DNA from 2 places in the Pelomonas sp. SE-A7 genome. Region 2 is predicted to be linked to the other one. Evidence: predicted binding sites of a transcription regulator. Region 2 holds the regulator's gene; the other holds the start of a gene.
The links. The regulator FNR, encoded in region 2, switches genes on or off when oxygen is low (the NO sensors DNR and NnrR bind a similar motif). The targets are predictions, from matches to a motif close to TTGATNNNNATCAA.
Positions count from the first base shown of each region.

Region 1: the regulator FNR is predicted to act here: its motif matches at 10,056-10,069, upstream of QT382_RS12565 (hemerythrin domain-containing protein).

Region 1 is NZ_JAUASW010000001.1:2,772,534-2,787,204, reverse strand. It holds gene QT382_RS12600 (methyl-accepting chemotaxis protein) at 1-1,133, opposite strand, end outside; gene QT382_RS12595 (chemotaxis protein CheA) at 1,173-3,368, opposite strand; gene QT382_RS12590 (STAS domain-containing protein) at 3,391-3,681, opposite strand; gene QT382_RS12585 (response regulator) at 3,692-4,060, opposite strand; gene QT382_RS12580 (methyl-accepting chemotaxis protein) at 4,078-5,226, opposite strand; gene QT382_RS12575 (ligand-binding sensor domain-containing diguanylate cyclase) at 5,555-8,716, shown strand; gene murU (N-acetylmuramate alpha-1-phosphate uridylyltransferase MurU) at 8,717-9,406, opposite strand; gene QT382_RS12565 (hemerythrin domain-containing protein) at 9,434-10,021, opposite strand; gene tkt (transketolase) at 10,134-12,191, shown strand; gene gap (type I glyceraldehyde-3-phosphate dehydrogenase) at 12,252-13,250, shown strand; gene QT382_RS12550 (S8 family serine peptidase) at 13,401-14,671, shown strand, end outside.
Region 2 is NZ_JAUASW010000001.1:1,454,258-1,468,928, forward strand. It holds gene clpA (ATP-dependent Clp protease ATP-binding subunit ClpA) at 1-289, opposite strand, end outside; gene clpS (ATP-dependent Clp protease adapter ClpS) at 286-642, opposite strand; gene QT382_RS06520 (cold-shock protein) at 857-1,114, shown strand; gene icd (NADP-dependent isocitrate dehydrogenase) at 1,206-2,459, opposite strand; gene QT382_RS06530 (NADP-dependent isocitrate dehydrogenase) at 2,477-4,708, opposite strand; gene QT382_RS06535 (sulfite exporter TauE/SafE family protein) at 4,829-5,521, opposite strand; gene hemN (oxygen-independent coproporphyrinogen III oxidase) at 5,538-6,941, opposite strand; gene fnr (fumarate/nitrate reduction transcriptional regulator Fnr) at 7,040-7,786, shown strand; gene QT382_RS06550 (DUF6597 domain-containing transcriptional factor) at 7,832-8,686, shown strand; gene QT382_RS06555 (DUF6265 family protein) at 8,738-9,202, shown strand; gene QT382_RS06560 (hypothetical protein) at 9,207-9,497, opposite strand; gene QT382_RS06565 (hypothetical protein) at 9,503-9,742, opposite strand; gene ccoG (cytochrome c oxidase accessory protein CcoG) at 9,767-11,182, opposite strand; gene ccoP (cytochrome-c oxidase, cbb3-type subunit III) at 11,190-12,098, opposite strand; gene QT382_RS06580 (cbb3-type cytochrome oxidase subunit 3) at 12,091-12,267, opposite strand; gene ccoO (cytochrome-c oxidase, cbb3-type subunit II) at 12,285-12,902, opposite strand; gene ccoN (cytochrome-c oxidase, cbb3-type subunit I) at 12,922-14,361, opposite strand; gene ccoS (cbb3-type cytochrome oxidase assembly protein CcoS) at 14,417-14,587, opposite strand; gene QT382_RS06600 (heavy metal translocating P-type ATPase) at 14,595-14,671, opposite strand, start outside.

The sequences.
Region 1 (14,671 bases), 1.3 Mb from region 2:
CGGGCCGCCTCGATGGCGGCGTTCAGGGCCAGCAGGTTGGTCTGGTAGGCGATGTCGTCGATGATGACGATCTTCTTGGCGATCTGCTTCATCGCCGACACCGTGGACTTGACCGCCTCGCCGCCCTCGGCGGCCTCGGTGGCGGCCTTGGAGGCCATGGCGTCGGTGACCTTGGCGTTCTCGGTGTTCTGGGCGATGGAGGCGGTCATCTGCTCGACCGAGGCGCTGGTCTCCTCGACGCCGGCCGCCTGCTCGCTGGTGGCCTGCGACAGCGACTGGGCCGTGGCGCTGACCTGCTCGGCCGCGCCGGTGATGCCCTCGGCGCCATTGCTGACCTCGGACACGACCTGCGACAGCTTCTCGACCATGACCTTCATGGCCGCCAGCAGGCTCTTGTGGTCACCCGGCTTGGTCTGGATGTCCACGGTCAGGTTGCCGGCCGCCACCTCGCGCACCATGTCGGCCGCATAGTCGGGCTCGCCGCCGAGCTGGGCCAGCAGGTTGCGGATGATGAAGAAGGCCAGCAGAACGCCGATGGCCAGGCCGCCGACGATCAGGCCGATGTTGAGCTTGGTGGTCGATTCCGACTGGGCCACGGCGCCCTTGAACTCTTCCTCGGCCACGTTCTCCTGCAGCTCCTGCAGCTTGCCCAGCGCGGCTCGCGCGGTGCGGAACTGCTCGTCGGCCGCCTGCATGGTGGCCAGGGCCCCGGCGTTGTCGCCGGCCTTGTGGGCGGCCATCACCTTGCCGCCGGTCTCGCGGAAGGCGTTGTAGGCCGGCACGAAGTCGTCGGCCAGCTTCTTTTCCTCCGGCGTCAGATAGGTCGCCAGATAGGCCTTGATGTTCTTGTCGTAGTTGCCATCCTCGCGCGTGATGCGCTGGAGCAGCGGTTCGGCCTCGGCCGCGCTGGTGGCACGCGCCAGCTTGAGCAGGTTGACCCGAACCTGGTAGGCGGCGTCCATGATCTTGCTCAGCTGCACCAGCGCGACCGTCCGGTCCTCGTAGACCGTCTTCAGCTTGGCATTGCTGAAGTCCATGCCGCGCAGGCCGGCGAATCCGATCAGCAGCATCGCGATGGCCATCACGGCCACCAGGATGCTCAGGCGCCAGGCCACAGTCAGTTTGTTCAGCATTCGAGGTCTCCTAGCTTCTTGGTTGGCTCGCTCAACGCCTCAATGGGCCTTGGGTTCGTGGGTCAGGGTCTTGGCATGGTGGCGGTGGCCGGTCTGGTGCAGCAGGGCTGCGATGTCCAGGATCAGGGCCACGGCGCCGGTGCCCAGGATGGTCGAGCCGCTGATGCACTTGACCTGCTGGAACACCTTGCTGAGCGGCTTGATCACCGTCTGGAACTCGCCCAGCAGCGCGTCCACCACCAGGCCGGCGCGCTGGCCGGCGTGGTGGATCACGACCACGCTCTGGCGCCGCACCGGCGCGGCCTCGATCTCGAAGAAGTCGCGCAGCTTCACCAGCGGCAGCACCTCGCCGCGCAGATTGCAGTAGTCGTGGCCGGGCTCGGTGCTGAATTCGATGCACTCGTGGATCATGTCCAGCGGCACGACGAAGACCGAGTCGCCGACCTTGACCATGAAGCCGTCGATGATGGCCAGGGTCAGCGGCAGGCGCACGCTGACCGTGGTGCCGGCGCCCTCCTGGCTGCTGATGCCCACGCTGCCGCGCAGGGCCTGGATATTGCGCTTGACCACGTCCATGCCCACGCCGCGGCCCGACAGGTTGGTGATGGCCTCGGCGGTGGAGAAGCCCGGCTCGAAGATCAGCTCGAACACCTCGGAATCGCTCAGCTGCTCGCCCGGCTCGACCAGGCCGCGCTCGATGGCCTTGGCCAGGATGCGCTCGCGCTTGAGGCCGCCGCCGTCGTCGCTGACCTCGATGACGATGCTGCCCGAGTCGTGGAAGGCGTTGAGGCTGACCGTGCCGCGCGGCGGCTTGCCGCGGGCGTCGCGGATCTCGGCCGGCTCTATGCCGTGGTCCATGGCATTGCGCACCAGGTGCATCAGCGGGTCGCCGATCTTTTCGACCACGGTCTTGTCCAGCTCGGTGTCCTCGCCGCTGACCGACAGGGCGATGTCCTTGCCCAGCTCGCGCGCCACGTCGTGAACCACGCGCTGGAACTTGCCGAAGGTGGCGCCGATCTTGACCATGCGCAGCTGCAGGGCGCTGTCGCGCACCTCCTGCACCAGGCCGGTCAGTCGCGAAGTGGCCTCGATCAGCTCGCCGTCCTGGCGCTGGCGGGCCAGCAGGTCGGTGCTGGCGCCGGCAATGATCAGCTCGCCGACCAGGGTGATCAGCTGGTCCAGCCGGTCGGCGTCGATGCGGATCGAGCGGGCCTCGCCGCCGGCCTTGCCTTCGCGGCCCTTGTTTTCGCTGGCCTGCTTCTGCTTGTTCAGTGCCGCCTCGACCACGGCCGGCTGCACCGCCTGGCTGTCCACAAGGATCTTGCCCAGCGGTGGCGGCGGAGCTTCGGGCTGGTCGTCCTGGGCTTCGGCCTGCAGGTTCAGTGCCACGTCCAGCTCGCGCTCGGTGACGCTGCCGCAGGCGACCAGGATCTCGCCCAGCCGGGCCGGCTTCTCGGGCAACTCGTTGATCAGGGCCACGAACTCGGCGATGCGGCTGCGCGGCGGCACGATGCGCAGCGCGCAGTCGTCGCGCACGAACTCGAACACGCCCTCGATGGTGGCCTTGTCGGTGCTGCTGGCGAAAGCGATCTCGAAGCCCAGGTAGCAGGACTCGGGATCCATCTGGGCCGGCTCGGTGGGCAGGGCGTCGGGCAGGGTGGCGATGCCCACGACGCGGCCCAGCGTGCCCAGGTAGCGGATGAAGGACAGCGGGTCCATGCCGTTGCGCAGCACGTCGGCGCCGAAGCGCAGCGAGATATGCCAGTGGTCGGCCGCATCCTCGTCGCGGGCGATGCGCTCGACCTGGGCCTCGCCCGGCAGGTTCAGCGATACGGCGCCGTCGTCGTGTTTCAGGTAGCGACCCAGCTGGTTGACCAGCAGCGTGGACTGGGCCTGCTGCTCGGCACCGTCGAGCTGGCCGGCCGCGATGGCCTCGACCATCTCGTTCAGATGGTCGCAGCAGGACAGCAGCAGCACGACCAGCTCGTCGTCGATCTGCACCTTGCCGTCGCGGACTTCGTCCAGCACGCTCTCGGCCACATGGGTGAAGGCGACCACATGGTCCAGGCCGAACAGGCCCGAGCTGCCCTTGATCGTGTGGGCGGCGCGAAAGATCGCATTGATCGCCTCGCCGTGCTCGCCATGCTGGTCGAGGTTGAGGAGTGCGTTCTCCATGTCGGCGAGCAGCTCGCGGCTCTCGGCGATGAAGGTCTGCAGGGCGGCGTCAAGATCCATGGGGCGTGGCTTCCGGCGGATTTCAGACGTTCTGCGGGATCACCAGCGGATCCCCGAAGAAGGCGGCGACGTTGAGCAGCTCGAATACCTCGACCACGGCCGGGCTGTGCGACAGCAGGTGCAGCTCGTGGCGGCGCTGCACGGCCAGCTGCTTGAGCAGCATCAGCAGCTGCAGGCCGGCGGAATCGAGCTCGCTGACCTGGGACAGGTCCAGCTCCAGCATGCCGCCGCAGTCGTCCAGGGCGCGCAGCAGCTCGTCCTTGAGCTCGGCCGCGCGGTAGATGGTCAGCTCGCCGCTGAGGGTCTTGAGCATGGCGCGGTCCTCAGGGCAGGACCAGCTTCTGCACCGCGCCCAGCATCACCTCGGGCCGGAAGGGCTTGACCACCCAGGCCTTGGCGCCGGCGGCCTGGCCCTCGGCCTTCTTGCCCTCGGCCGACTCGGTGGTGAGCATGATGACCGGCGTGAACTTGTAGGCCGGCATCTGCTTGACCGCCTTCAGGAAGGTGATGCCGTCCATGTTGGGCATGTTGACGTCGCTGATGATCAGGTGGACCTTCTGTCCGGTCAGCTTGGCCAGTGCGTCGCGGCCGTCGCAGCCCTCGATCACGTCGTAGCCGGCGCCACGCAGCGCGATGCCAACGACCTGGCGCAGCGACGCCGAGTCATCGACGACCATGATGGTCTTTGCCATATTCGATTGCTCTCTGTTCAGAAGAAGGTGATTTCGTCGGCCGGCTGCGGCTGCGGAGCCGAGGCCTTGCCCTTGTGGACGGCACGTTCGTCGGCCATCGCATAGGTCTTCTCAAGTTCGGCCAGCAGGCCGCGCGCATCGACCGGGTCCAGCCGCCTGTGCAGCTCGTAGTGCAGCTGGCTGCCGGCCAGGGTCGACTGCAGCTGCTCGATGTTGTGCTTCACGTGGCTCATCACCTGGCTGATGCGGTCCTGGAACTGCAGGTGGACCAGGGCTTCGCTGATCTCGCCCTGCAGGTAGTCGCGGCTGCTCTTGAGCTCCTCGGTGTTGGCGACGAGGGCGTTGGTGGTCTGGCGCAGCTCGTCGAGCACGGTGCTGATCGAGGCCTCGGACTGCTGGATCGAGCGTTGCTCTTGCGCGGCCGACTGCTCGGCAGCGCCGCAGGTGGCCACGATGGCGCTGCTGATGGTCGAGACCTTGTCGGCGATGCGCTTGCCGGTCTCGGCCGAACGGTTGGACAGCATGCGGACCTCGGCCGCCACCACGGCGAAGCTGCGACCCTGCTCGCCGGCCCGGGCCGCCTCGATGGCGGCATTGATCGCCAGCAGATTGGTCTGCTGGGCGATCAGGGCGACCTCGGTCGCCATGTCCTGCAGCTCGATGGTGAAGCGCTCCAGCTCCTTGATCTTGGCCAGCATCGCGGCCTTGTCCTGCATGGCCGCCTTCAGCGAGGCGACGACCTCGCCCAGCTGCTGCTCGCCATGGGCGAACACCGCCACCAGGCCGCCGCTGCCGCCGGCCCCGGCATCGCTGATGCGCGCGGTCTGGTGCAGCTGCTCGACGATGCCGCCGAAGCGCTGGGCCAGGGCCGCGACCGCGGTTTCCATCTGGGCGCGCGAGTTCTCGATGTGGCCGCTCCAGACCGGCAGCAATTGTTCGCCCAGCTGCTGCTGGCCTTGCAGGTAGTCCTGCACCTGGCCAGACAGTTCGTCGGGGCCTGAGCGATTCATGCGCCAGACCAGCGCGCCGCCGGCCAGTAGCAGGGCGCCGGCGATCCAGCCGAACATCCCGAAGCCATTGCCATAGAGGCAGGCCAGGGCGCCCAGGGCGCCAAGCCCCAGCGGGGCGAACTTGGTCCAGCGGCTGTCTTGCGCTGCAACGGTCACGGCAGTACTCCCTGAGGGGCCAGCCCTCACTGCGTCGTTACAAAATGGGACAAAGGTAAGCGAGCTTACGGCGCATCGAATGGAATTAGTTCACAAATTTTCGAGCTTTCTTGCGATGTGAGTCAGCAAAGTGCGGTACGCGGCACCCAACGTCGAAGCCTGGTGCTGGCGGTATCCACGAACCCTCAGGGATCGCCCTGATGGTGGCCCAAGTCCTGGTGGCTGGCTCGCTCCGATCAAGACATCGCTTGTTCAATTTGCGCCACGCTTGCCGCGGTGTCCTCGCCCCGGTGCGAGCTGCGCTCGGGGCTCGGCTAGGATGTTTGCAATGCGCCGTCTCCTTGCCATCGTCGTCAGTCTGGCCTTGAGTTGCGTGGGCGGGCCGGTTGCGGCCGACTTGCCGGTCGAGCCGCGCTTCGAGTCGGTGGGCCAGGCCAGCGCCATCCCGTCGGGTGTGGTCGCCGCGCTGGCGCAGGACAAGTTCGGCTTTTTCTGGATTGGCACAGGCGCGGGCCTGGTGCGCTACGACGGCTACAGCTTCAGGGTGCAGTTGCGCACCGAGGGCGAGAAGGCCGGCAAGGGCCTGGGATTTGTACGGGCCCTGTTTCCGGCCGAGGACGGCCGGCTCTGGATCGGCACTGAATCAGACGGCCTGGCCGTCTACGACCCGGCGACCGAGCGGGTGCAGGTGTTTCGCAGCGAGGCCGACAAGAGCGACAGCCTGGCGCCGGGCACGATTCGCGCGCTGGCCGAGGATCGCCAGGGCGGCATCTGGGTCGGCACCATCGGCGGTGGCCTGGACCGTTTCGATCCGGCGAGCAGCCGCTTCGAGCACCACCGGGCTGGCGCGGGCGGACTGCCCGACGACCGGGTGCAGGCGCTGCTCGTCGATCGCGGCGGTTCGCTCTGGGTTGGCAGCTGGAAGGGCCTGTCGGTACGCAGGCCCGGCAAGCAGGGTTTCGAGAACGTGCTGTCGGCGCCTGGCGAGCCGCTGCACGACCGCATCGTTTACGCACTGCACCAGGCCGAGGACGGTCGCCTCTGGATAGGCACGCAGCAAGGACAGCTGCTGGTGCTGGACCCTGCCACCGGTCAGGCCCAGCAACTGGATCGGGAAGGAGAACGGGGCACCGTGGCCTCATTCGTGCGGGCCAGCGATTCGGAGCTTTGGGTGGGCCGCACCGGCGGCATCGAGGTGCGTGGCAATGACGGCCGGCTGCTGCGGGTGCTGCGCCACAGCCCGCGCAACCCGGCCAGCCTTGCCGGCAACGAGGTCCGCGCACTGTTGCGCGACCGCTCGGGCTGGCTCTGGGTAGGCGGGTATGGTGGCGGCCTGCAGCGGCATGACCCGGGCAATCGCAGCATCTGGGTACAGCGCGAGGCCGAGGGCCATGGCGGCGTTTTCGACGATCCCAATGTCCGCAGCGTGGCCCAGCTCAGCGATGGCGAGACCTGGGTCGGCACGACCGAAAAGGGCGTAGCCATCTTCGACCGGGAAATGCGCCTGGCGCGTTCGCTGCTGCCGGCGCCGGGCCGGGCCGGCGGTCTTCCCAATGGCCGCGTCGGCGCCATTGCACAGACCAGCGACGGCGTGGTCTGGCTGGGCAGCGATGCCGGCGTCCACCAGCTGAATGCGGCACGTACCCAGGTGGTGATGACGCTCAAGCCGGGCCAGGGCCGCGTTCGACGCATGTTTGCCGGCAGCGACGGCCGGCTGTGGATCGCGACCCAGGACGGGCTCTACCTCTACGAGCGCGGCGCCACCCAGCTCAAGCGCCTGTCGATGGCCGGCGGACGCATGCTCAGCGGCGACGTCAATGCGTTGACCGAGGCGGCCGACGGCGGCCTTTGGGTGGGTACCGAGAACGGCTTGTTCCGCGTGGCGCCGGGCGGGGTCGAGCTGCTGCCCGTGCAGGCGCGCGCCGGCCAGGAGCTTTCGCATGTCTCGGTGGTGGGCCTGCTGGTCGACCGCCAGCAGCGGCTGTGGGTCGACACGGCCATAGGCCTGCACAAGATGCTGGAATGGGACGGCCGCCTGGCCGCCTTCGACCGTATCAGCGAGCATCACGGCATAGGCGGCCGTGCCTTCGGCGCCAACCTGATGCAGGACAACCGGGGCCGCATCTGGACCCAGCACCACATCTACGACCCCTTGAAGGATCAGGTCTATGAACTGACCGGCGCCGATGGCGTGGATATCGGCACCGGCTGGTTCCGCGCCTACAGCGCCACGCGTGACGGCCGCATGCTGTTCGGCGGCAGCCGCGGCCTGCTTGTTGTCAATCCCGACCTGTTCGACGGCTGGAACTTCCAGCCACCGGTGGTGCTGGCCGAACTGCGCGTGGATGGCCGGCGCCAGGGCCTGGGACAGGCGGCTTCCGGCCTCTCGCTCAAGCCCGGCCAGCGCAGCTTCAGTGCGGAATTCGCCGCGCTGGACTACAGCGATCCGGCTCGCTGCCGCTACCGCTACAAGCTCGAGGGCTATGACAACGACTGGGTCAACACCGGGGCCGATTTCCGGGTGGCCAGCTACAGCAACCTCAGCCCGGGGCAATACCTGCTCAAGGTGCGCGCCACCAACCGCAGCGGGGCCTGGAGCCCGCAGGAGCTGATGCTGCAGGTCGAGGTCCTGCCCAACTGGTGGCAGACCTGGTGGGCCAATGCCGTCTTTGCGGTGTTGGCCCTGCTGGCCCTGCTGGGCGTGATCCAGCTGCGCACCGGCTACCTGCGCCGCCGCCAGCAGGTGCTGCAGGACATGGTGCGCAACCGCACGGCCGAGCTGGAAACGCTGTCGGCCACGCTGCAGGTCAAGAGCGCGGCGCTGGAGGAGTCGAGCCTGACCGACCCGCTGACCGGCCTGCGCAACCGCCGCTTCCTCACCCAGCACATCGAGTCCGACGTGTCGCTGACGCTGCGGCGTTACGAAGACGTTGCCCATGGCCATTCGCCCCCGCAGGACGGCGACCTGATCTTCTTCCTGGTCGACATCGACCACTTCAAGTCGGTCAACGACGAATATGGCCATGCCGGCGGCGACGCCGTGCTGGTGCAGATGCGCGAGCGGCTGCAGCCGGTGTTCCGCGAGGCCGACTACCTGGTGCGCTGGGGCGGCGAGGAGTTCCTGATCGTGGCCCGCGCGGCTTCACGCGAGCATGCGATGGAGCTGGCCGAGCGGGCCCGCGCCATGGTCTCGGACACGCCCTTCAAGCTGCCCGGCGGTGCGCTGATCTCGCGCAGCTGCTCGGTCGGCTTCGCGGTGTTCCCGCTGTCCAAGTCGCGGCCAAGGGCCGTGGACTGGGCCGGCGTCGTGACGCTGGCCGACGGCGCGCTCTACGCCGCCAAGCGGGCCGGCCGCAATCGCTGGGTCGGCGTGCTGGGCATAGACGAGGCCCTGCAGGTCGCCGAGATGCAACGCCGCGCGCGCGCCTCGGCCAGTGACTGGCTGGAAGATCCGGCGATCAAGGTCGTCCGCAGCCAGCCCCAGGCTTGATCAGGCATTCAGTTCGGCCAATTGCTTCGGCGTGCCCACGTTGACCCAGGGCCCACCGTAGAGCTCGGCCGTGACGCGGCCCTGGGCGATGCCATGGTCCAGCGCCTTGCGCATGCGGGCCCGTTCGCCGCTGCGAATCACCTCGAACAGGGCCGGCCGGTACAGGCCGATGTTGGCGAAGACCTGGAGCGGCCCGCCATCGGCACGGGCATGGCCGCCGGCATCGATGGCGAAGTCGCCCTGCGGATGCAGGGTCTGGGTGGGCACCATCCACAGATGGGCCAGTCGGTCGGAGGCGAGAAATTCGGCGGCCACCTGGGCCCTGAATTCGAAGCCGGGCATGTAAATGTCACCCGACACGGCCCAGAAGGCCTGCTCGCCCTCGGCACACAGTTGCGGCAGGGCGGTGGCAATGCCGCCGCCGGTCTCCAGCGCGCCGCCGTAGGCCTGCTGCTCGAAGCTGTAGTGCAGGCGCAGGCCCCAGCGGCGGCCGTCACCGAGCTGCGCGGGGAACTGCTCTTCCAGCCAGGCGCAGTTGACGACGATGTCGCGCACGCCGGCCCGGGCCAGGGCCTCGATGTGCCACTCGATCAGCGGCTTGCCGTGCACTTTCAGCAGCGGCTTGGGGGTGGTGTCGGTCAGCGGCCGCAGACGCTCGCCACGCCCGGCCGCGAGGATGATGGCTCGCATGGGCCGGCAGTGTAGTGAGTCATCGCCTCACTGCAGCGGCTCGCCCAGTCCCAGCGGCGCCGGCAGCACCTGGACGATGCGTTCGAACAGCGCCTGATAGATCTGCTCCGGCGCATGACCGGTCAGCGGGTCGCGATTGGCGGCAAAGGCTTCGTCCAGGTCCTGCCAGTCGGCCGCGGTCAGCATCTTCACGGCCAGCGGCAGGATTTCGCGCTCCTCGATTTCCATGTGGCGCAGGTAGCCGTGCACATAGCGCTGAACCTGCTTTTCGAAGGCCTCGCGCTGCGGCTCGCCCAGCATCTCGAAGGCGAGCAGACCATGCTCCAGGTCGCGGATCGCGCGCTCGCCGCGGGCGTGATCGTCTTCCAGCCGGTCCAGCGTGTCGCGGATCTCCGGTGCGCGGGCACGCAGCTTGGGGAACAGCAGCTCGCTTTCCTTGGGGTGGTGCAGCTTCTCGGGAAACTCGTCCACGTAGAACAGCATGGCGCGCAGCGCCGCGAAGTCCGGCAGCGTGCCGCGCCGCCGGTGCTCGGCCAGCAGCAGGGGGATGGAGCGCAGCATCGCGGCGAGCGCCCGGTGCTCGTCGCGGATCACGCGCAGCGTCAGCGGATTCATGACTCAAGGGTGCCGGCATCGTCGTCATCAGGCTTTGCTCTGCATCAAGCCGGGGCCTCGAACCGGGGTGCCCGTAAAATGCCGGGTTTTCCCCCAACCAGCCCCGAACACCATGGCCGAGAAAGCTGCAGTCGTCCGCAATACCTCCCAGATGGCCAACGCCATCCGCGCACTGGCCATGGACGCCGTGCAGCAAGCCAATTCCGGCCACCCGGGTGCCCCCATGGGCATGGCCGAGATCTCGGTCGCGCTGTGGAGCCGCCACCTGCGTCACAACCCGGCCAATCCGCATTGGGCCGACCGCGACCGCTTCGTGCTGTCCAACGGCCATGGCTCGATGCTGATCTATGCCCTGCTGCACCTGACCGGCTACGACCTGCCGATCGGCGAGCTGAAGGGCTTCCGCACGCTGCACAGCAAGACCCCGGGCCATCCGGAAGTCGGCATCACCCCGGGCGTCGAGACCACCACCGGTCCGCTGGGCCAGGGCATCACCAATGCCGTGGGCCTGGCCCTGGCCGAGAAGCTGCTGGCCAAGGAATTCAACCGCGAAGACCACGCCATCGTCGACCATCACACCTACGCCTTCCTGGGCGACGGCTGCCTGATGGAAGGCATCAGCCACGAGGCCTGCGCCCTGGCCGGCGCCTGGAAGCTGAACAAGCTGATCGCCATCTACGACGACAACGGCATCTCCATTGATGGCCAGGTCCAGCCCTGGTTCATCGACAACACGGCCCAGCGCTTCCAGGCCTATGGCTGGAACGTGATCGGCCCGGTGGACGGCCACGACGTCAATGCCGTCGACGCTGCCATCGCCAAGGCCAAGATGAGCGAGACCAAGCCCACGCTGATCATCGCGAAGACCACCATCGGCAAGGGCAGCCCCAACCGCGCCGGCACGGCCAAGGCCCATGGCGAGGCCCTGGGCGCCGACGAGATCAAGCTGACCCGTGAGGCCCTGGGCTGGGAGCATGAGCCCTTCGTCGTGCCCGAGGCGGTGTACGACGCCTGGGATGCCAAGACCGAGGGCGCCAACCTGGAAGCCGACTGGGACACCCAGTTCGACGCCTATGCCGAGGCCTTCCCCGAGCTGGCTGCCGAGTTCCAGCGCCGCATGGCCGGCGTGCTGCCGGCCAACTTCGCGCAGACCGCTGTTGACGCCGTGGTCAAGGCCCATGGCGAAGCCCAGACCGTGGCCAGCCGCAAGGCCAGCCAGCTGGCGCTGGAAACCTTCACCGCCGCGCTGCCGGAACTGCTGGGCGGCTCGGCCGACCTGACCGGTTCCAACCTGACCAACACCAAGTCGACCCCGGCCCTGCGCTTCGAAGCCAATGGTGCCTCCAACGGCGGCCGCCACATCAACTACGGCGTGCGCGAGTTCGGCATGGCCGCCATCATGAACGGCATCGCCCTGCATGGCGGCTACATCCCCTACGGCGGCACCTTCCTGACCTTCAGCGACTACAGCCGCAACGCCATCCGCATGGCTGCGCTGATGAAGCAGCGCGTGATCCATGTGTTCACGCACGACTCCATCGGCCTGGGTGAAGACGGCCCGACCCACCAGTCGATCGAGCATGTGGCCTCGCTGCGCCTGATCCCGGGCCTGGATGTCTGGCGTCCGGCCGACACCACCGAAACCGTGGTCGCCTGGACCATGGCCATCGGCAACCCCACCCGTCCTTCGGTGCTGGCCCTGAGCCGCCAGAACCTGCCCTATGCGCCCAAGACTGCCGTGGACGAAATCGCCAAGGGCGGCTACGTGCTGGCCGAGCCGGCCGAGGTCGGCCTGAGCAAGAAGGCGCAAGCCGTCATCATCGCCACCGGCTCCGAAGTGCAGTTGGCCCTGCATGCCCAGCAGCAGCTGGCCAAGGATGGCATCGCGGTGCGTGTGGTCTCGATGCCGTCGACGACGGTGTTCGACCGCCAGGACAAGGCCTACAAGCAGGAAGTCCTGCCCGCCGGCCTGCCGCGCATCGCCGTCGAGATGGGCGTGACCGACTACTGGTGGAAGTACGGCTGCGCCGCCGTGGTCGGCATCGATACCTATGGCGAATCGGCGCCCGCGCCGGTGCTGTTCAAGCATTTCGGATTTACGCCCGAGAATGTGGCCGACACCGTTCGCGTCGCGCTGGGCGTGGCGCGCCTCGACCAGGCCAAGCGCTGAATTCCAAGGGGTGTCACTGGCGCCCCTTTTTTCTTTCCAACATCTTCTGAGGAGCTTTCAATGACGATCAAGATCGGTATCAACGGCTTCGGCCGCATCGGCCGCATGGTGTTCCGTGCCGCCATCGCCAACTTCAAGGACGTGGAAGTCGTAGCCATCAACGACCTGCTGGAGCCCGACTACCTGGCCTACATGCTCAAGTACGACAGCGTGCACGGCAAGTTCGACGGCGAAGTCTCGGTCGACGGCAATACCCTGATCGTCAACGGCCAGCGCATCCGCCTGACCGCCGTCAAGGACCCGGCCGAGCTGAAGTGGAATGAAGTCGGCGCCGACATCGTCGTCGAGGCCACCGGCCTGTTCCTGGACAAGGCCAGCGGCGAGAAGCACCTGGCCGCCGGCGCCAAGAAGGTCGTTTTCTCGGCCCCGTCCAAGGACGACACGCCGATGTTCGTCTACGGCGTCAACCACAAGACCTACGCCGGCCAGGCCATCATCTCGAACGCCTCGTGCACGACCAACTGCCTGGCCCCGCTGGCCAAGGTGCTGAACGACAAGTGGGGCATCAAGCGCGGCCTGATGACCACGGTGCACGCGGCCACCGCGACGCAGAAGACCGTCGACGGCCCGAGCAACAAGGACTGGCGCGGCGGCCGCGGCATCCTCGAGAACATCATCCCCTCGAGCACCGGCGCGGCCAAGGCCGTCGGCGTGGTGATCCCCGAGCTGAACAAGAAGCTGACCGGCATGAGCTTCCGCGTGCCGACCAGCGATGTGTCGGTCGTTGACCTGACCGTCGAGCTGAACAGCCCGGCCACCTACGCCGAAATCTGCGCCGAGATGAAGGCACAAAGCGAAGGCGCGCTCAAGGGCGTGCTCGGCTACACGACCGACAAGGTCGTCGCCACCGACTTCCGTGGCGATTCGCGCACCTCGATCTTCGACGCCGAAGCCGGCATCGCCCTGGACTCCACCTTCGTCAAGCTGGTCTCCTGGTACGACAACGAATGGGGCTATTCGAACAAGGTGCTGGAGATGGTGCGCGTTGTCGCCGCCTGATCCACGGCCACTGCCGACAGCTGAAGGGCCTCGCGCGAGCGGGGCCCTTTTTCTTTGTCGGCGGGCAGGGAAAGCCTTGACGCTTCTTCACAGTTGCCGCGACGGCCGGCTCCTACACTGGCGCCAGCAGAAGCACTTGCGAGGCTGTCGATGTTCCGTTTCTCCAGGATCTGCCGGCTGGCGGGTCTGAGCCTGGCCCTGCTGGCAACGACGAGCCAGGCCGCTCAAGAAGAAAGCAGCAATGCGCGCGTGATCGTGCGCTTCAAGGCCCAGGCGCCCAGCGTGCGCGCCAAGATCATGGCGGCCGGCACGGCAGCCGGCGAGGCGCGCCATATTGCCCAGACCCGTGCCACCGGCCTCGGCATGCGCATAGGCCGGCAGCTGGCCGCGCTGCGCAGCCTGGACGAACGCACCCATGTGATCCTGGCCGACGGCGTGGACTCGGCCACGCTGGCCCGCCGCCTGGCCCAGGACAGCGAAGTGGAACTGGTGGCCGTGGACCACCGGCGCCGCCACACGGCGACCACGCCCAATGACCCGCTCTATGCCGTCGGCAATGGCGGCCTGCCGGCGGTCGGCCAGTGGTACCTGAAGGCGCCGGCCGGCGAGGTGGTCTCCAGCATCAATGCCCCTGCCGCCTGGGACCTGACGACGGGCAAGGCCTCGGTCGTCGTGGCCGTGCTGGATACCGGCGTGCGCTACGACCATCCCGACCTGGCCGGCAAGCTGCTCCCCGGCTACGACATGGTGGGCTACAGCAGCTCCTCGACGGTTGCCCTGGCCACGGCCAACGACGGCGACCTGCACGACAGCGATGCCAGCGACCCCGGCGACTGGGTGACCCAGGCGGACATCAACAGCGGGCGGCTCGGCGCCTGCAGCAGCGACGACGTTGGCAACAGCTCCTGGCATGGCACGCGGGTCTCGGGCCTGATCGCCGCTGCCAGCAACAACGGCCTGGGCATCGCCGGGGTCAGCTGGTCCAGCCCCATCCTGCCGGTGCGGGTGCTCGGCAAGTGCGGCGGCTACGACTCCGACATCATTGCCGGCATGAAATGGGCGGTGGGCATCAGCCTGCCCGGCGTGCCGGTCAATCCGAATCCGGCACGGGTGCTCAACCTCAGCCTGGGCGGCGCCGGCAGTTGCTCGGCCGCCGACAGCACCGGCCGGCTCTACCGCGAGGTGATCAGCGACGTGACGGCCCGCAATGCCGTCGTCGTGGTCGCCGCCGGCAACACCGCGGGGCAGCCGGTCAACATTCCCGGCAACTGCCCTGGCGCGGTCGCGGTGGCCGCGCTGCGCCATGCGGGCAGCAAGGTCGGCTTCTCCAGCCTGGGTCCCGAGGTGACGATCAGCGCGCCGGGCGGCAACTGCGTCAACACCGGCGCCGGCGAGCCCTGCCTCTATCCGATGTTGAGCAC
Region 2 (14,671 bases):
TGGACTGCACATGCATGATGGCGCGCTGGATCACGCGCTGGAAGCCCAGCGTGGGCTGGGTGTCGACCTCTTCGGTGCCGCCCACGGTGGGCGTGTTTTCCTTGATGAACTGCGCCAGGCTCTTGCGCAGGTCTTCGATGTTGGCCGAACAGGCGCGCAGCACCTCGGCCGCCGATGGGTTGTCCAGCAGGGCCATCAGCAGATGTTCGACGGTGATGAACTCGTGGCGCTGCTGGCGCGCTTCGACAAACGCCATGTGCAGGCTGACTTCAAGCTCTTGCGCAATCATGCGGCCTCCATAATGCACTGCAGCGGATGGCCGGCGCGGCGCGCAGCGGCCAGCACCAGCTCAACCTTGGTCGCGGCCACGTCCTTGGTGTAGGTCCCGCAGACGCCCCGACCCTCGTGGTGGATTTTGAGCATGATCTGGGTCGCCGTATCCAGGTCGTGGCGAAAAAATTCCTGCAACACCATCACGACAAACTCCATGGGCGTGAAATCGTCATTCAGCAGCAGCACCTGGTAGAGCCGCGGAGGCTCAGTCTTCTGAGGCACGCGCTCCAGGATGACGGTGCCGTCCGCATCCTCGCGCCCCGGCTTCACGACAGGGGGCGCGGGCGGCTGGCGGGGGGTATCTGACATGGCCTCGATTCTATCGATTGGGCCATGCCCCTGCCGGGAGCCGACCCAAGCCCAGCTGATGGCCGAATGCCGGATTGCAAGTGCCAAAGCGCCCGGTCCCAGGCCCCCATCTAGGGGTCTGTACGGACCCTTGGTGGAATTGACATGAAGCTGACTCGCCTTTGAGAATCCGCCCCGGTGCATAGACACCGGGATGGAGAATTGGAGAGAGAGTATGCAAACAGGAACAGTCAAGTGGTTCAACGACGCCAAGGGTTTTGGCTTCATCGAGCCTGAATTGGGCGGCGAGGACGTGTTCGCCCATTTCTCGGCAATCAAGATGGAGGGATTCCGAACCCTGAGGCAAGGTGGCAAGGTGAGTTTCGAGCTGGTGCAAGGCCCCAAGGGCCAGCTGGCGCAGAACATCACCCCGATGGACGGCGAAACGCCTCCGCCATCGCTTGCCGAGCTCGGCATCAGCGCCGCGGCCTGATCGACAGATCGCCGCAGCCAAAACGAAGGCCCGCTAACGCGGGCCTTTTCGTTTCTGGGTCCAGCCGCAGTTGCGGACCGGGTTTGCTCGTTCACATATTGGCAATCATCACTTCGCCAAAGCCGGAGCACGACACCTGGGTCGCACCATCCAGCAGGCGGGCGAAGTCGTAGGTGACCTTCTTGCTCAGGACGGAAGCTTCCATCGACGAGATGATCAGGTCGGCCGCCTCGGTCCAGCCCATGTGGCGCAGCATCATCTCGGCCGAGAGGATTTCCGAGCCCGGATTGACGTAGTCCTTGCCGGCGTACTTCGGGGCCGTGCCATGCGTGGCCTCGAACATGGCGACCGAATCGCTCAGGTTGGCGCCCGGCGCGATGCCGATGCCACCGACCTGCGCCGCCAGGGCGTCCGAGATGTAGTCGCCGTTCAGGTTCAGCGTGGCGATCACCGAGTACTCGACCGGGCGCAGCAGGATCTGCTGCAGGAAGGCATCGGCAATCGAATCCTTGACGACGATGTCGCGGCCGGTCTTGGGATTCTTGAACTTGACCCAGGGGCCGCCGTCGATCAGCTCGGCGCCGAATTCCTTCTGCGCCAGCGCGTAGGCCCAGTCACGGAAGCCACCCTCGGTGTACTTCATGATGTTGCCCTTGTGGACGATGGTGACGCTGGGCTTGTCGTTGTCGATGGCGTACTGGATGGCCTTGCGAACCAGGCGCTCCGTGCCCTCACGCGAGACCGGCTTGACGCCAATGCCCGAGGTCTCGGGGAAGCGGATCTTCTTGACGCCGAACTCGTCCTGCAGGAACTTGATCAGCTTCTTCGCCTTGTCGCTCTCGGCCTCGAACTCGATGCCGGCATAGATGTCTTCCGAGTTCTCGCGGAAGATGACCATGTCGGTCTTCTCCGGTTCCTTGACCGGCGATGGCACGCCCTTGAAATAGCGCACCGGGCGCAGGCAGACGTAAAGGTCCAGCTCCTGGCGCAGGGCCACGTTCAGCGAACGGATACCGCCACCCACCGGCGTGGTCAGCGGGCCCTTGATCGAGACCAGGTACTCGCGCAGCACGTCCATGGTCTCGGCCGGCAGCCAGACGTCCGGGCCGTAGACCTTGGTCGCCTTCTCGCCGGCATAGACCTCCATCCAGTGGATCTTCTTCTTGCCGCCATAGGCCTTGGCCACGGCTGCATCGACCACCTTGAGCATCACCGGCGTGATGTCGAAGCCGGTGCCGTCGCCCTCGATGTACGGGACGATGGGTTCGTCCGGCACATTGAGCGACATGTCGGCGTTGACGGTGATCTTGCTGCCCTGCTCAGGCACCTTGATGTGCTGGTACATGAAAGAAGGTCTCCTGCTCAGATCGCGGCCAGCGCGGCGTTGAAGGTAGCGCTCGGGCGCATCACGGCTTCCAGCTTGGCCATGTCGGGCTTGTAGTAGCCACCGATGTCGGCCGGCTTGCCCTGCACGGCCGCCAGCTCGGCCACGATGGTGGCTTCGTTCTCGGAAAGCTGCTTGGCCAGCGGCGCGAACTTGGCGGCCAGCTCGGCGTCGTCGCCCTGCGCGGCCAGGGCCTGGGCCCAGTACAGCGACAGGTAGAACTGGCTGCCGCGGTTGTCCAGCTGGCCGGTCTTGGGGCTGGGGTTCTTGTTGTTGTCCAGCAGCTGGCCGGTGGCGGCATCCAGCGTCTTGGCCAGCAGCTTGGCGCGGGCGTTGTTGTTCTTCAGGCCCAGATCTTCCAGGCTAACGGCCAGGGCCAGGAATTCGCCCAGCGAGTCCCAGCGCAGATGGTTTTCTTCGACCAGCTGCTGCACATGCTTCGGTGCCGAGCCGCCCGCGCCGGTTTCGTACATGCCACCGCCGGCCATCAGCGGCACGATGGACAGCATCTTGGCCGAGGTGCCCAGCTCCATGATGGGGAACAGGTCGGTCAGGTAGTCGCGCAGGATGTTGCCGGTGGCGCTGATGGTGTCCAGGCCGCGGATCACGCGCTCCAGCGTGTAACGCATCGCACGCACCTGGCTCATGATCTGGATGTCCAGGCCCTGCGTGTTGTGCTCATGAAGGTACATCTTGACCTTCGTGATCAGCTGGGCCTCATGCGGGCGGTACTGGTCCAGCCAGAACACCACCGGCATGCCCGAGTTGCGGGCGCGGTTGACGGCCAGCTTGACCCAGTCGCGGATCGCGGCGTCCTTGACCTGGCACATGCGCCAGATGTCGCCCTCTTCCACTTCCTGGCTCATCAGCACTTCGCCGCTGTCCAGGTCGGTGATGTTGGCCGTGCCGGCCTCGGTGATCTCGAAGGTCTTGTCGTGCGAACCGTATTCCTCGGCCTGCTGGGCCATCAGGCCGACGTTGGGCACCGTGCCCATGGTCTTCGGGTCGAAGGCGCCGTGCCACTTGCAGAAGTTGATCATCTCCTGGTAGATGCGGGCGAAGGTCGATTCGGGCATCACGGCCTTGACGTCCTTCAGGCGGCCGTCGGCGCCCCACATCTTGCCGCCCTGACGGATCATGGCCGGCATCGACGCGTCGACGATGATGTCGTTGGGCGAATGGAAGTTGGTGATGCCCTTGGCCGAGTCGACCATGGCCAGCTCCGGGCGGTGCTCATGGCAGGCGTGCAGGTCGCGCTTGATCTCGTCCTGCTTGCTCTGCGGCAGCGTGGCGATCTTGTTGTACAGATCGACCATGCCGTTGTTGACGTTGATGCCCAGCTCCTGGAACAGGGCGCCGTGCTTCTCGAAGGCCTCGCGGTAGAAGATCTTGACGCAATGGCCGAACACGATGGGGTGCGAGACCTTCATCATCGTGGCCTTGACGTGCAGCGAGAACATCACGCCGGTCTGGCGCGCGTCCTCGATTTCCTTTTCATAGAAGTCGAGCAAGGCCTTCTTGCTCATGAACATGCTGTCGATCACCTCGCGGTCCAGCAGCGCCACCTTGGGCTTCAGAACGATGGTCTTGCCGCTCTTCGTGATCAGCTCCATCTTGACGTTACGCGGGCGGTCCAGCGTCATCGACTTTTCGCCGTGATAGAAGTCGCCGCCATGCATGTGCGAGACATGCGAGCGCGAGGCCTGGCTCCAGTCGGCCATGCTGTGCGGGTTCTTGCGGGCGTATTCCTTGACGGCCTTGGGTGCGCGGCGGTCGGAGTTGCCTTCGCGCAGCACCGGGTTCACCGCGCTGCCGACGCACTTGTTGTAGCGGGCGCGGATGTCCTTTTCTTCATCGGTCTTGGGCGATTCCGGGTAATCCGGGATCGCATAGCCCTGACCCTGCAGCTCCTTGATCGCGGCCTTCAGCTGGGCCACCGAGGCGCTGATGTTGGGCAGCTTGATGATGTTGGCCTCGGCCTTCAGCGTCAGCTTGCCCAGCTCGGACAGGCGGTCCGGCACGCGCTGGTCTTCACGCAGGCTCTCCGGGAACTGGCCCAGGATGCGGCCGGCCACGGAGATGTCACTGGTCTCGACATTCACACCCGCCGGCGCCGCGAAGGCGCGGACGATGGGCAGGAACGAGGCGGTCGCCAGCAGCGGCGCTTCGTCGGTCAGGGTGTAGATGATGGTCGGTTGCTGAGTAGTCATGGGGAATCCAGATCGGCCAACAAGCAGGCGCAGGGGGTGGGACAACTAGAGCGGCGATTCTAGGACAGCCGCGCCGGGCTGCGAGCCCCAGTCTTATATAAGTCTTGGCCGCCCGGCGACTCAGGTCGGGAGGCCGCAGATCAGGGCGATCTGCAGCCACAGCCCATGGCCCAGCGCCCAGCCGGAAGCGACGACAAGGCACAAGCCAGCCAGGCGCACCGCCCAGGCCATGCCTTCGCCGCCCAGCGAGCGCTTCAGTACCGCCGGCCCCAGGGCCAGGCCCAGGCCCGAGGCGCCCGCAAATGAGGCCATGACCCCTGCGCCGGCGGCCGGCCCGCTGGCCAGGCTGGCGGTCAGCAACGCCGATTGCAGCAACCCGCAAGGCCAGGCGACCCAGGCCAGGCCAAGCAGGCCGGAGCGGGCCGGCGCCGACAGGCCTACCCGCCCCGCCCCTGCCCCTGGCACGGCCACGCTGACTTCGGCGGTCTGCCGACCGAACTGGGCCAGCCACGCCGGCTGGCGCGCGAAGACCAGCAGGTAGAGCCCCAGCAACAGGGCCGCGCAATGGACGAGCAACCAGAGCGGCCGCAACCAGGCTGCGGCACTACCCAGCCAGGCAAGCGCACCGACACTCGCTGCGGCGAGTGCGCCTGCCACCGAGTAGCTGAGCAGCCGTCCGATCTGGAATGCACCCGCCGAAGCGTGGCCTCCCCGGCTGCAGGCGGCGGACGATGCGCCGCACATGACCAGGCAATGCGGCGTTCCCGCCAACCCCATCAGTAGGGCTGATCCGGCGAGCGCAAGGTCCAGCATGCCGTTGCCCGGGCGTTCAAATGATGCGCGAGAAGCGCGCCCGTTGCTGGTCGGCCTGCAGGTAGCGGTCGAACACCATGGCCACGGCCCGCACGAAGTACCAGCCCAGGGCGGTCACCTGGATGGCGGCCGGCTCGACGACGACCATGCCGGTCTCCTCCAGCCCATGCAGCTGAGCCAGCTCCGACGCAAAGTAGCGCTTGAAGTCGATCAGATGGGCCAGCTCTATCGACTCGAACTCGATCCGGCCCTGGCACATCAGGGCCATGATCACCGCGCGGCGCAGCAGTTCGTCGCGGTTGAGCGCCAGGCCACGGGCCACCGGCAGCTGATCCTGGGCCAGCGCGTCGTAGTACTCCGGCAAGGTCTTGACGCTTTGGCTGTAGGTGGCGCCCACCCGTCCGATGCTGGAGACGCCCAGGCCGATCAGGTCGCAGTCCGGCTGGGTGCTGTAGCCCTGGAAATTGCGGTGCAACCGACCCTGGCGCTTGGCCACGGCCAGGGAATCCTCGTGCAGCGCGAAATGGTCCATGCCGATGTAGCTGTAGCCGTTCGACAGGAAGCCGCCGATGGCCCCGGCCAGCATCTGGATCTTGTCGGCCGCCTGCGGCAGCTGAGCCGCATCGATGCGGCGCTGCGGCTTGAAGCGTTGCGGCAGATGGGCGTAGCCATACAGAGCAATGCGGTCCGGCCTCAGCGAGGCCACCTGCTGCACTGTTCGGGCAAAGCTGGCCGGCGTCTGCAGCGGCAGGCCGTAGATCAGGTCCACATTGATGGACTCGAAGCCCAGCGCCCTCGCCTCCTGCATCAGCGAGACCACGCTGTCATGGCTCTGGATGCGATGCACTGCCTTCTGCACGTCGGGGTCGAAGTCCTGCACGCCGAAGGAAAGCCGGTTGAAGCCGAGCCGGCGCAGATGGGCCAGCCGCCCGGCGTCGACCGTGCGTGGATCAACTTCGATGGACACCTCGGCCCCCGGCTGCAGCCGGAAGGCCTGGCGCAGGTCGGCCATCAGCGCTTCCAGTTCGGCGTCGCTCAGGAAGGTCGGCGAGCCACCACCGAAGTGAAGCTGCGAGACCAGCGGGGCTCGGTCCAGGTGGCGCAGCGTCAAGGCGATCTCTTTGCGCAGCGCCTGCAGGTACTCACCGGCACGCTCATGGTGCTTGGTGATCACCTTGTTGCAGGCGCAGTAGTAGCAGACCGATTCGCAGAAAGGAATATGGACATAGACCGACAGCGGCGCGCTGCCGCCGACCATGTCGCGGCGCTGTTCCAGCGCGCGGATGTACTCGGATTCACCAAAGGCCTCGACGAAACGGTCTGCCGTCGGGTAGGACGTATAGCGTGGTCCGGCCACGTCGAATCGGCGCAGCAGGTCGGCATCGATGCCGGGCGGTGGGGCGGAGAGCGTCTTGACCATGAACGCTACTTTGCCAAGGGCATCGCCAAACGAATTGATGCCGATCAATCTCCCTGCGCATGAGGCATCGAACAATGCGGCTCAGTTTGAGGAGCATCATGCAAGCCGCCACCGCCACCCCCACTGCCGTCAAGCCCGAGCACTTCAAGGTCGCCTGCTCCAGCTGCAATCTGCGCGAGCTTTGCTTGCCGGTGGGCCTGAGCCCTGACAACCTGGACCAGATCGACACCATGGTCGGCAGCCGCAAGTCGGTGCCGCGCGGCGACACCCTGTTCCGCACCGGCGACGAGTTCCAGGCGATCTATGCGGTGCGCACCGGCTTCTTCAAGACCTGCGTCTCGTCCGAGGACGGCCGCGACCAGGTGACCGGCTTCCAGATGGCCGGGGAGCTGCTCGGTCTGGACGGCATCAGCAACGACCGCCACAGCTGCGATGCCGTGGCGCTGGAGGACTCGCAGGTCTGCGTGATTCCGTTCAGCCAGCTGGAGGAGCTCTCGCGCGAGATCAACGACCTGCAGCGCCAGTTCCACAAGATCATGAGCCGCGAGATCGTGCGCGACCACGGCGTGATGCTGCTGCTGGGATCGATGCGCGCCGAGGAACGCCTCGCCGCCTTCCTGCTCAACCTGACTCAGCGCCTCAACGCCCGCGGCTTCTCCGCGTCAAGCCTGGTGCTGCGCATGACCCGCGAGGAAATCGGCAGCTACCTGGGCCTCAAGCTCGAGACCGTCAGCCGCACCTTTTCCAAGTTCCAGGACGAGGGCCTGCTCGAGGTCAAGCAGCGCCAGATCCGCATCCTGGACCAGGCCGGCCTGCAGCAGCTGCTCAACGGCCAAGCCTGCTGACGGGCGGCGGGCATACTGGGCCTTCGCCCACCCTGCCCGTCCCTGATGTTCTTCGCCGAGTTCGCCCCCCCGCCCCGGCTGGCCGCCTTCCTGCACTGCATCTGGGTGTTCGAGGCCGACCATGGCGCGGCGGCCGAGGCCCAGCGCATCGTGCCCGACGGACATCCGGAGCTGCTGCTGCACTACGGCGACCCGTTCCTGGAATACGACGGATCGGCCAGCGGCGCCGGCGAGCAATCGCGGCTGGTCTTTGCCGGCCAGATCACCGGCCCGCTGCTGCTGCAACCGGGGCGACGCGCGGGCGTGATCGGCGTGCGCTTCCGACCGGCTGGCGCACGCGCCCTGCTTGGCGAGCTGCCGCCGCTGCATGAATTGCTGGACGCCCGCCTGGACCTGGCCACGCCCTGGGGCCAGGCCGGCGAAAGCCTGCTGGACGAGATTCACGAAGCCGCTGAAGCGCGCGCGCGCGTTGCCATCGTCGAACGCTTCCTGCTGCGCCGCCTCGACCAGGTCCGGCACCAACCCGATGCCGCGGTGAGCGCAGGCGTGCGCGCCCTGCAAGCCAGCGAGGGCGAGCTGAGCATCGATGCCTTGGCGGCCAGCTGCGAGATGTCGGGCCGCCAGCTGGAGCGACGCTTCCGCGCCGAGGTCGGCGTGCCGCCGCGGCTGCTGGCCAGCATCCTGCGTTTCCGCCGGGTCTTCGATCGGCTCGAGTCGCCGCAGGCCGGCCGCTGGGTGGAGGCGGCGCTGGCCGCGGGCTATTTCGACCAGGCCCACATGGTCCGCGACTTCAGGCGTTTTGCCGGCCTGCCGCCGGCCGCCTTCCATCGTTCGCTGCAAGGCCTGTCGGCCGCCATGGTCGGCGCCGCTGATGTCGGATTCGTACAAGACCCGGGCTGAGCTCGTGCCTAGGCTGGAGGCCTCATCAACGGACAAGACGGAGTCCTCCACATGCATGCCTCAATTCGCTGCCTCGCCGCCCTGACCCTGCTGGGCAGCAGCCTGGCCAGCCAGGCCCAGTCGCTGGACAAGCTCGCCTGGATGGCCGGCAGCTGGACCCAGAGCAAGGACGGCGAGACCGTCCAGGAATCCTGGCTGGGCCCGCGCGGCCAGCTGATGGCCGCGGTCAACCTGACGACCTCGGCCAAGCGCGGCAGCAGCTTCGAGTTCCTGCGCATCGTCGAGACGGCCGCCGGCATCGCCTACCTGGCCAGCCCAGGCGGCAAGCCGGTGGTGGAATTCAAGCTCAAGGAGATGGGCGAGCGCCGTGTCGTGTTCGAGAACCTGGCCCATGACTTCCCCCAGCGGGTGATCTACTGGCAGGAGGCCGACGGCGCGCTGCGCGCCCGCATCGAAGGGCAGATGCAGGGCAGGCTGCGCGGCATGGAATGGCGCTTCGAGCCCTCGGCCAAGTGACGCGCTAGCGCGGCCAGTGCGGCGCGCTGCGCCGGCCGGGCTCATTGTCTTCGGGCATGCGGGCCAGCAGCACGCTGATGCCCGCGGCGATGCTGACCAGCAGCCACAGAAGCAGGAACACCAGGGTATAGCAGCCTTGCCTGGACAGGCCCAGCTGATCGCTGACCCACAAGTCGCCCGGATCGACCACGGCGAAGATCAGCGCCTCCAGCACGCCGGCCATCATGAACGAGGGCCACAGCACGACCATCGCCAGGCGCGACGGCGGCAGGCCCTTGTCGAGCTGCGAATCCATGCTGTTCAGCGGCCGCCAGTGGCGGCATGGTTGCGGGCCTTGACCGCAGGCTGCATCGCCGCCGCATCACCCTCGCTGTCGGCCGAGGGCCGGCTGGCCACCTCGATCACCGGGTCGGGATGGCGCATCGCCAGGGTCAGCGTGGCAAAGCTGGCGATCACGACCGCAGCCGGGCCGCCGACCACCAACCACATCAGGCGTTCGCGCCACCAGGGGGCGGGCTTGTCATTCTGGCTGGCTTGCATGAATGCTCTCCTTGTAGCTGCCGTTCAGCGCGGCACCACGAAACTGGATTTCTCGTGCGGGCCGGCCTGCGCCTCAGGGCCCTCACGGGTCAACAGGAACTCGATCTTGTGGACGCCCGATCCGGCTGCCTGCGCCGCCTCGGGAGCAAGTCGCAGGGCCAGCGTCACCCATTTGGCCTCGGCCGGCGCCAGTGTCACCACGGTGGCGTCTCGCAGGCGCAGGCCCGGCAGGCCCTGGACCGACAGGCTGACCCGCTGCTCCTGCTCGGTCGCATTCATCAGCTGCACCCGGTAGAGGTTCTCGACCATGCCGTCCTCGACGAGGCGAGCCAGACTGGCGCGGTCGCGCACCACGTCCATGCGCACCGGCTCGCGCATGGCCAGGCTCACGGCCATCGCAACACAGACCAGGAGCAGGATGCTGCCGTAGATCAGCACCCGCGGCCTGAACATGCGCCGCACCAGTTGCAGGCGACTGAGGTGCTGCGACAGTCCGTTCTCGGTGTCGTAGCGGATCAGACCGCGCGGGTAGCTCATCTTGTCCATCACGTCGTTGCAGACGTCGATGCAGGCCGCACAGCCTATGCACTCGTACTGCAGGCCCTGGCGGATGTCGATACCGGTCGGACAGACCTGGACGCACAGCGTGCAGTCGATGCAGGAACCCAGGCCCAGAGCCTTGGGATCGGCCTTCTTGCTGCGCGAGCCGCGCGGCTCGCCGCGTTCGGCGTCGTAGCTGATGATCAGCGTGTCCTTGTCGAACATGGCGCTCTGAAAGCGTGCATAGGGGCACATGTACTTGCAGACCTGCTCGCGCATGTAGCCGGCGTTGCCATAAGTGGCGAAGCCGTAGAACAGGATCCAGAAGGCCTCCCAGGGCCCGAGACCGAAGGCAAGCACCTCGCCAGCCAGCTGCCGTATCGGCGTGAAATAGCCGACGAAGGTGAAGCCGGTCCACAGGCCCGTCGCAATCCAGGCCGTCTGCTTGCCGGCCTTGCGCCAGAGCTTGTTGAAGCTCCAGGGCGCCTTGTCGAGCTTGATGCGGGCCTGGCGGTCGCCCTCGAAGAGCTTCTCCACCCACATGAAGATCTCGGTGTAGACCGTCTGCGGGCAGGCATAGCCGCACCAGAGCCGCCCCGCCACCGCGGTGAACAGGAACAGCGCATAGGCCGAGATCATCAGCAGCGCGGTCAGATAGATGAAGTCCTGCGGATAGAGGACCAGGCCGAAGATGTAGAAGCGACGCGCGCCCAGGTCGAAAAGCATGGCCTGGCGCGCGTTCCACTCCAGCCAGGGCAGGCCGTAGAACAGCAGCTGGGTGAACCAGACCAGGCCCCAGCGCCAAGCCGCGAACCAGCCGTGCACGGCCCGCGCGTGGATCTTGTCCTCGGCCCGGTAGAGCGAGATGACCTGGACGCTGGAATCTTCCGGAATGCTCATCAATGGCTCAGGGCTTCGCGGCTCCCGCCGACAGGGACCAGACATAGGCGCCCAGCACATGGACCTGCTCGGGGCTCAGCCGCGCCTCATGGGCCGGCATCTGGTTGGTCTTGCCTTCATTGATCATGCGGACCACGGCGTCCTCGCCCCAGCCGTGCAGCCAGATCTTGTCGGTCAGGTTGGGAGCACCCAGGGCCGGGTTGCCCTTGCCGTCCATGCCATGGCACGCAGCGCAGGCCGTGAACTTGGACTTGCCGAGCTGGGCCGCAATCGAGTTGTGGGCGCTACCGGACAGACTCAGCACATAGTTGGCTAGATTCTTGACGTCTTGCGGCGTACCGACCGCTGCCGCCATCGGCGGCATCTGGCCTGTACGACCCTTGGCGATGGTCTGCTCGATGGCCTCCTGCGTGCCACCGTGCAGCCAGTCGTTGTCGGTCAGGTTCGGAAAACCCTTGCTGCCCTTGGCATCGGCACCATGGCAGCCGGCGCAGTTGTTGGCAAACAGCCGCTCGCCTATGCCCATGGCCTGCGGATCATTGGCCAGTTGCTCCGCCGTCTTGCCCTGGTACTGGGCATAGACCTTGGCCATGGCCTCGCGGGCCTTGAGCATCTCGTTGGCATGCTGGCCCTCGCTGGTCCAGCCAAGGCTGCCGGCCATGGCACCCAGCCCAGGGTACAGGGCCAGATAGACGCCGGAGAACAGCACGGTCAGGACGAACAGGCCCATCCACCAGCGCGGCAGCGGGTTGTTCAGCTCGCGCAGGTCCTCGTCCCAGACATGGCCGGTGGTGTTGTCGCCGGCCATCACGCGGCGGCGCGCCGCGATCAGCAGCAGCACGATGCAGAGCACCAGGCCGAGCACGGTGGCGGCGGCGACGAAGGTCGACCAGCCGTCATTGATGAAGTCACTCATTCCTCACTCCTTGCCCCGACAGCGGGGCGGCGGATTCCTCGCCTTCTGCGAACGGCAGGGCGGCGGCGGCGCTGAAGTTGCGCGAGCGGCTGTAGGCCCAGACCACGATGGCGGCGAAGCAGGCCAGCGAGACCAGCGTCACCAGCACGCGCAAATGGTTGATATCCATGGCAGCGACTCCTTGATTTACTTGACCGCAGTGCCGAGCACCTGCAGGTAGGCGATCACCGCTTCCAGCTCGGTCTTGCCCTTGACCGCCTCGGCGGCGCCGGCGACCTCGGCATCGCTGTAGGGCGCGCCCAGCGTACGCAGCACGCTCAGCTTCTTGCCCATATCGCTGGCATCCACCGGCTGGCTGGCCAGCCAGGGGTAGGCCGGCATGTTGGACTCGGGCACCAGGTCGCGCGGGTTGATCAGGTGCAGGCGATGCCATTCATCGCTGTACTTGCCGCCCACGCGGTGCAGGTCCGGCCCGGTGCGCTTGCTGCCCCACTGGAACGGCCGGTCGTAGACGAACTCGCCGGCCACCGAGTAGTGGCCGTAGCGCAGCGTCTCGGCGCGGAAGGGCCGGATCATCTGCGAGTGGCAGTTGTAGCAACCCTCGCGCACATAGATGTCGCGGCCCGCGACCTGCAGCGCCGTGTAGGGCTTGAGGCCGGCAACGGGCTGCGTGGTGGAGCGCTGGAAGAACAGCGGAACGATCTCGACGATGCCGCCGACCACCACGGTCAGCAGCACCAGCACGATCATCAGGAAGTTGTTGGTCTCGATCTTCTCGTGACCGGCCACATGTTGGCTTGCCATCTTGCTTTCCTCCTTGGCTTCAGGCGTGGGCCGGCAAGAGCGGCACGGCCACCGGTTCGACCCTGCCGGCCTGCACGGTCTTGATCACGTTCCAGGCCATGATCAGCATGCCGCCGAGGTACAGCAGCCCGCCGCCCAGGCGCACCACATAGAACGGGAAGGTCGCCTTGACGCTCTCGACGAAGGTGTAGACCAGGGTGCCGTCCGGATTCACGGCGCGCCACATGAGGCCCTGCATCACGCCGGCGATCCACATCGCGGCGATATAGAGAACGATGCCCAGCGTCGCCACCCAGAAGTGCAGCTCGATGGCGCGCTTGCTGAACATCTCGGTGCGGCCGTACATGCGCGGGATCAGGTGGTAAAGGCAGCCCATGGAGATCAGTCCGACCCAGCCGAGGGCGCCGCTGTGCACATGGCCCACGGTCCAGTCCGTGTAGTGCGAGAGCGCGTTGACCGTCTTGATCGACATCATCGGCCCCTCGAAGGTCGACATGCCGTAGAAGGACAGCGAGACGATCAGGAACTTCAGGATGGGGTCGTCACGCAGCTTGTGCCAGGCGCCCGACAGCGTCATCACGCCGTTGATCATGCCGCCCCAGCTGGGCGCCAGCAGCACCAGCGAGAACAGCATGCCAATGCTCTGCGCCCAGTCAGGCAGCGCGGTGTAGTGCAGGTGGTGCGGACCCGCCCACATATAGGTGAAGATCAGCGCCCAGAAGTGGACGATGGACAGGCGGTAGCTGTAGACCGGCCGGCCAGCCTGCTTGGGGATGTAGTAGTACATCATCCCGAGGAAGCCGGCGGTCAGGAAGAAGCCCACGGCGTTATGGCCGTACCACCACTGCACCATCGCGTCCTGCACGCCGGCATAGGCCGAGTAGCTCTTGAACAGGCTCACCGGCAGCGCTGCGCTGTTGACCAGGTGCAGCAGAGCCACCGCGAGGATGAAGGCGCCGAAGAACCAGTTGGCCACGTAGATGTGGCGGATCTTGCGGGTACCCACGGTGCCGAAGAACACCACGGCGTAGCTGACCCAGACGACCGTGATCAAGAGGTCGATCGGCCATTCCAGCTCGGCGTATTCCTTGCCGCTGGTGATGCCCAGCGGCAGCGAGATCGCCGCCGCCAGGATCACGAGCTGCCAGCCCCAGAAGGTGAACCAGGCCAGGCCGGGCGCGAACAGACGCGTCTGGCCGGTGCGCTGGACCACGTGGTACGAGGTCGCGAACAGCGCGCAGCCGCCAAAGGCGAAGATCACGGCATTGGTATGCAGCGGACGCAGCCGCCCGTAGCTCAGCCAGGAGATGCCTCCCAGCAGATCGGGCCAGGCCAGCTGCGCGGCGATCACCACGCCGACCAGCATGCCGACCACGCCCCAAAGCACGGCCGCCAGGGCAAAGGCGCGTACCGGGCCGTCCTCGTAACTGGTCCTTCCACCAGGCGCTGTTTGAACCATCGCCTACTCCTTTTCAGTCATTGCGCTTGAATGAAAAGGATTGTTCGGCGCTGCCTCAGCCGGCTCCTTGATCGCCATCAACCGAAGGCAACTCGGGCTCCAGAATCCGCTCCCCCTCGCGCTCCAGATCCTCCAGCTGGCCGCTGTTGAGCGCCCAGCCGAACAGGCCGACCAGCATCAGCACCAGCAGCACCGACAGGGGGACGAGCAGATAAAGCGACTCCATCTCGGGCCTAGCGATTCAACCGCAGCGCGTTGGCCACGACCAGCAGCGAGCTGAGCGCCATGCCGAGGCCGGCGGCCCAGGGCG